DNA from 2 places in the Paracerasibacillus soli genome. Region 1 is predicted to be linked to the other one. Evidence: predicted binding sites of a transcription regulator. Region 1 holds the regulator's gene; the other holds the start of a gene.
The links. Region 1 encodes LexA, which represses DNA repair genes until DNA is damaged. Its sites were predicted from a motif close to CGAACATATGTTCG; they were not measured.
Positions count from the first base shown of each region.

Region 2: a site for LexA is predicted at 1,531-1,544, ahead of ACFFIS_RS06240 (type IA DNA topoisomerase). Genes of this name have one in related genera too.

Region 1 is NZ_JBHLWL010000008.1:25,400-28,840, reverse strand. It holds gene ACFFIS_RS02145 (DUF896 domain-containing protein) at 1-233, opposite strand, end outside; gene ACFFIS_RS02140 (YneB family resolvase-like protein) at 319-960, opposite strand; gene lexA (transcriptional repressor LexA) at 1,231-1,854, shown strand; gene glnA (type I glutamate--ammonia ligase) at 1,968-3,299, opposite strand; gene ACFFIS_RS02125 (methionine gamma-lyase family protein) at 3,343-3,441, opposite strand, start outside.
Region 2 is NZ_JBHLWL010000021.1:7,550-10,990, forward strand. It holds gene ACFFIS_RS06235 (hypothetical protein) at 662-1,252, shown strand; gene ACFFIS_RS06240 (type IA DNA topoisomerase) at 1,724-3,441, shown strand, end outside.

The DNA.
Region 1 (3,441 bases):
GATTGATCTTTCATACGCTTTTGCAATTCTTTTACTTTCTTTGGTGTCACATCTTGGCCTTTTGGGTCAATGACCGTCATAGATTTTAATTCGTTTGTAAAAGACCTTCGTACGTTCGCTAAATATTCTTGTCGTAATTTTTGTTGTTCCTCTTTTTCTTCTTGTGTTAAAACTTGCCTTTTTTGTTTATTTGCGAGTTCATTAATTCTCTGCAGTTTCTTCTTTGATAGCATCTGTCTGCCTCCTAAGTAAATAGTCTATCCATAAAAAAAAGACTATCTCTAGTCTTTGATATTTTATCACAATCTTATATATATATCATGTCTGTTTTACATGCTCTTGATATCGACGATGAACCGTTGCTTTCGAAACATCATATCCCAATCCATTTAATGTTTTTGTTATTTCATCGAATGTTAGATGTTGATTTCTTAAGCGTTCGACCTCTTCAATAGGGAAGGCAACTCTTTTTCTCCCTGGTGCTTGATCAATATTTTTCAAGTTTTTTCTAGGATTATATCCCTGTTCTACCGCTCGTTTCATGCCACGCTTTATTTTTGCGTTATGTATTTTTCTTTGAAACTCTTCGACAATACTTACAATTTGCAAAACCATAGAATCCGACTCTGATATTTCAAGTTCTCCATAGTTTCGTACTGTAAAGATTTTAACCTTTAACTTATGAAGTTGATGGAATAAAGCAATTTTAGTATTCCCTCTTCCTAATCTCGTTTCATCTTGGATGAGTAGAACAGTTGCTTTCTCTGCTGCAAAAAGTTCAAGTAATTTAAAAATACCTTCTCTCTCAATCTCGTAACCACTTGCCTTTTCTTCAATTATTTCCACAACGGTCATATTATAAGCTTCAGCAAGCTTGCACAATTCCTCTTTTTGTCTCTTTAGAGATGTTTCTTGTGTTTCTTTATTTGTACTAACCCTACAATATAAAATAGCTTTCATTTTTAAACTCCTATTTGATTATGAATTAATTAAGGAAACATATAAAAATAATAATGCAAGTATAAAGGTAATGATATAAAATAAATCAACTTTTGTCAGTTTACCAAACATCAATCTTCACTCCTTTTCAAAAAACGGAACCTTTGTTCTTATTTTTAGTATACCAGAACATACGGTCTTGTCAATGGTACTTTAGAACGAATGTTTGCTTGTCCAAAAACCTTATGTTATACTTACATTAGCTATTAATATGTAAAGGGTGTGTCTTTCATGACAAAGATATCTACTAGACAAAAAGCGATTCTTGACTTTATAAAAGACGAAGTAGATAAAAAAGGATATCCTCCATCTGTAAGAGAAATTGCTGAGGCTGTGGGTCTTGCTTCTAGTTCTACTGTTCACGGACATTTATCAAGATTAGAAAAAAAAGGTTATATTCGTAGGGACCCGACAAAACCTAGAGCCATAGAAATTCTTATTCAATCCGAGGAAAATAATATACCCCGTGATGAAGCTACATATGCACCACTGATTGGTAAAGTTACCGCTGGTCTCCCAATCACTGCGATTGAAAATATTGAAGAATTTATTCCAGTACCTAAATCTTCTACAAGTCCTGATGATCAACTTTTTGGCTTGATTATTGATGGAGATAGTATGATTGAAGCCGGTATTTTAAATGGCGATAGAGTCATTGTAAAGCAGCAAAATACAGCTCAAAATGGGGAGATTGTAGTTGCCATGACAGAAGATAATGAAGCTACAGTAAAACGTTTCTTTAAAGAAACTGATCATATCCGCCTCCAACCAGAAAATGCAATGATGGAACCACTTATTTATCAAAATGTTACGATACTAGGGAAGGTAATTGGTCTTTATCGTCATATTCATTAAGATTATATACATAACAACTGTTAAACTATGAATCTCTCATAATCATGCAATAAAAAAACCCCTATTGAACATTATAGCGTTCAATAGGGGTTTAAAACTTTACTTATTACTTTCTAGTACTGCGTTAAATACTGTTCTCGTTCCCACGGATGTACGGTTTTTCTAAACATATCCCATTCAATTTTCTTCGCTTCTAAAAAATGTTCGTATAAATGTGATCCCATCGCTTCCATCATTACTTTATCACCAGCTAATTGTTGTAGTGCATCGGCTAGTGTTTCGGGTAATGTATGAATGCCATTCGCTTGTCTTTCCTCCGCAGTCATCTCATATATATTACGATTTACAGCATCAGGCGGAGTTAACTTATGTTGCAAACCGTCTAAGCCTGCACGTAATAAAACTGCAATTGCCAGATATGGGTTTGCCGTTGGATCCACACTACGAAGTTCTACACGGGTACTTAAACCACGGGAAAAAGGAACACGGACTAATGGGCTTCTATTTTGTGCCGACCACGCAACATGACATGGTGCTTCATAGCCAGGAACTAACCGTTTATAAGAGTTTACAGTAGGATTAGTAATTGCTGTATAGTTTTGTGCATGTTTAATTAGTCCTGCAATAAAGTGGTATGCCGTATCACTTAGTTGCATCTCTTTCGCTTCATCGAAAAAAGCATTGACTCCCTCTTTAAATAGAGACATATTTACGTGCATACCGGAACCATAAACACCGAATAACGGTTTCGGCATAAAAGTAGCATGTAAACGATGTTTTCGGGCTACTGTTTTCACGACTAATTTAAAGGTTTGAATATCATCACAATGACGAATAGCATCCGAATATTTAAAATCAATTTCATGCTGCCCGGGTGCACCCTCATGATGTGATGCTTCAATTTCAAATCCCATTTCCTCTAACTCTAATACAATATCTCTTCTGCAATTTTCCCCTAAATCAGTAGGAGCTAAATCGAAATAACCACCATGATCATTTAATTCTAATGATGGTTCACCGCGTTCATCTAACTTAAATAAGAAAAACTCAGGTTCCGTACCAATATTGAATGCCGTAAAGCCTAATTTCTCCATTTCCTTTATGTTTCTCTTTAAATTATACCGTGGACACCCAGCAAAAGGTGTACCATCAGGATTATAAATGTCACAAATGAACCGAGCAACTTTACCTTTTTCAGATGTCCATGGAAATACGACGAATGAATCAATATCAGGATATAGATACATATCTGATTCCTCAATTCGAACAAATCCTTCAATTGAAGATCCATCGAACATCATCTTATTATCTAAAGCTTTGTCTAATTGACTCAGTGGTATTTCTACATTTTTAATTGTCCCGAGCATATCGGTAAATTGCAGACGAATAAACCTCACATTTTCTTGCTTAATTTTAGCAATAATATCTTCCTTCGTGTATTTCAATTTTTGTTCCTCCCAAATTATTCCTCTCTCCCATATATATACCCTAATTTATCGTTAAATAACCTTTTTCCACTAACTTCTTAATCGATTCCACTAAAGCAATCTTTACATGAGCATATGTTAAACCCCCTTGAACATACGC
Region 2 (3,441 bases), on a different contig from region 1:
AATAGATATTGTTGAAGAATAAATACAATAAACTGAGTTAATATTGTACCTATGGTGTTCAAGGATACTGCCACATAGAATAAAAACTAACGTAAGAGGTTAGTGAAAAAAGCTTTGAAAAAGCATTAAAACTTAATGGGAAGACCTCGAAGAAATTGAATGGCTAATTAAAAAAGAGTTAAACATTGCTTCATTGAGGTATCAAATTGACTTTAAAAGAGAGATAAGAGATTTTTTATTTTATATAGGGTATGCATAAGAGAAAATCTCTAATTTTTTAAAGAAATAATTAATTGCACCATTGGTTCAATATCTTCTCTGTCTTGGTAACAAATTCATCTAGCAATTGATTCTAATACGAAGGCAATTGCGAAAATGGTTTTAAGAGGTGGGGTTCTTTTTCCTCTTTCCATAAGGCCTATATAAGTTCTATCTAAATCGCTAAAACTCGCTAGTTATTCTTAAGACAAGAAATATTCAGTCCTAACTTGTTTTAAAACTAAGCCAAAGGCCTCTCTCACTTCCATAGATATTTCCTCACAACTCTCTTAGTACATAATCGAAGAAAATAGAAGAAAAGTCTAAGAACTATAATCCACAACACCTTTTGATTGTGCTAAACTACTGAATATATGTACTAAATCATGGAGGAAGAACAGCTATGGATTTATTTATTGACAACTTGGATTTACCTCTCCAATTAAAGGAATACTTTTCGAAAAGCAAGGTTCATAAAAAAGAATTAAGTGAAAAGGTTCTTAATGATATTGAAGAATTTTTTATTTTATATAGATCGCTTTACACGTTTGATGAAACAGAATTTAGTGCTAACGTAATTATAACTTTAAAAAAGTGTAAGGATTTTTCCTCATTCTATTATTATTTAAAAAAGGTCTTAGAGAATAACCTAGAGGTTTTTCCTAAAACAAACGGAGTTGAAGATAACGAAAATAGAAAATATATTAAAATAGAATGGGATCTATTAGAAAGTGTTTTTAAGCAGTCCACAAAGGATTATATTGAAACAGTAGATGTTATTTACGGAAAATCAAATCTGCAAAATATAGATATAATCAAGGTATATAAAAATTTAGGGAAAATGGAGTTGATAAACGAGCTGATTGAAAATGAGTATTATGAGAGTTTATTAGTTGCCGGTACAGAGATAATTGAAACAAATCTAAAGGTTTTAGAAGAAAAAAGCCAAAAGAGTATGCATTCGTTGGCGAATCTAGCTTCTACACAAACTTAACTTAGTTACAATATTGTATTAAGCAAGGATAGGGCATTGTTATAAAAGTGAAAACATCTTTTAAGAGGGGAAGATTAATCCAATTTCTTACTCGAGCAGTAATTCTCGCTATTAAGAATCCCCTCTTTTTCATCATGAAAATTCTTGCTCCTTAAGTATAGATCAACAAGCAATTACCCATCTCCCTTATAATAGTAATCCTCGTAAAAAGTTTCAATTTTATAATATAATCCTTAAACATTTGGTTCTTTATTCAATCTGTGAGATAATATATTCACAGAACAAACGTACGATGTAATTTGAGGTATTACTCTAAAATCCTCCACCCTCTTCAAACATAAAGTCTAGACACTATTTAAAAGTCATTTATATAACTTGCACAAATTTCACTCAATTTTATTTGGGTGTATTTATTTTCTATGTAGTAAAATCCAATTTCCTCTCTAAAAAGAGGGGTAATGGAGGGATAAAATGGTTAGTATAATTATTGCAGAAAAACCATCCGTCGCAAAAAACATTGCGGATGCCTTAAATATTAAAAATAGAAAAAATGGATACTTTGAAGGAAAAGACTATATTGTTACATGGGCTTTTGGGCATTTATTACAACTTTATGACGTTAGGGATTATGACGAAGGATTGGCAAAGTGGAAAATGGAAAACTTCCCTTTTATTCCTTCTAAATTTCGCTATAAGGTGAAAAGCGATCCTCGTAATAAAGGAAAAGAAGATCTTGGTGCTAAAAAGCAATTGAAAATCATATACCAATTAATCAAACGCAATGATGTAGACTCAGTGATATCGGCTTGTGACTATGATCGGGAAGGACAAGTTATTGGGGATACGATTATTTATAATCTACATACAAAAAAACAGGTATATCGCTTATTACTGAACGAATGGACTCCAGACGAGGTGTTAAAAGGACTCCAAAAACTAGTGCCAAATACAGAAATGAGACCTCTTTTTGATGCTGGTATTAGCCGTCAGTGGGCTGATTGGGTCATTGGTATTAATTTAACCTCCGTGGCGACGTTGAAATATCAAAAGGGTTCTGGAAAGGCACTGAACATAGGAAGAGTGCTACTTCCAACGTTGAAAATTATTTATGATCGAGATAAGGAAATTGAAAACTTTGTGCCAGAAGATTTTTTTAAATTAACAGCTATATTTAAAACAAAAGATGAAAAAGAGTACGAAGGGACATACGCGGAAGATAGGAAGGAGAAATTTAAGGATAAGGAAGCTTTGGAATTAATTCAACAAGCTCTAAGTAATCAATCAGCCACAATCTTAGACAAGAAAGTTGAACTAAAAATGGAATACCCCCCACATTTATTCAACCTTTCAAACTTACAAGGTTTTATAACAAGTAAATATAAAGGTTGGACTTCTGATAAAGTCCTGAAAGTGGCTCAATCTCTTTATGAAAAGAAATATATTACGTATCCACGCACCGCTAGTGTAGTGTTGGAAGAAAGTTTAGTAGATAAGGCAGCAAAGGTACTTAATAATCTAAAAGAAGGACTACCCTATGAACATGAAATTAAATTTGCAAAAAAGAAGCGTATTTTTGATAATTCTAAAGTAGAAAGTCACAGTGCGATTACTCCGACTTATTTACTTCCGAAATCATTATCGGGAGATGAAGAAATTGTCTATACTTCTATTAAAAATCGTTTTATTATGCAGTTTATGCCTATAGCTAAACATGAGGAAACTAAAATTATCACCAAATCTAATAATGATGAAATAAAAGGTGTTTTTTTATCAAAAGGGAAAGTACAACTAGTTGAGGGATGGAAAAAGGTTGAAAAAGTCGAATCGAAAGATACTATTTTACCTTTAGTCAATATAAATGACACCGTGAGTATTGAAAATCACAAACTAACTTCTCATGTAACAAAGCCACCAAAGCATCATACAGAAAAAACACTATTAAGAGTAATGGAAACATGCGGTAAGGTTAAGGACAAAGAGATTGAAAGTAGTGAAGAAATGATGGCTGCTATTTTAAGTGGCTATAGTATAGGTACACCAGCTACAAGGGCAGAAACAATAAAAAAGCTAAAGGATGTCGGCTATATTGCCACTCAAAATAAAAATTTAATCTGTACAGAACTCGGAAGAAAGTTAGTTGAGACATTTCCAGTGAAAGAATTATTTGATTTAGAATTCACTGGAAGGTT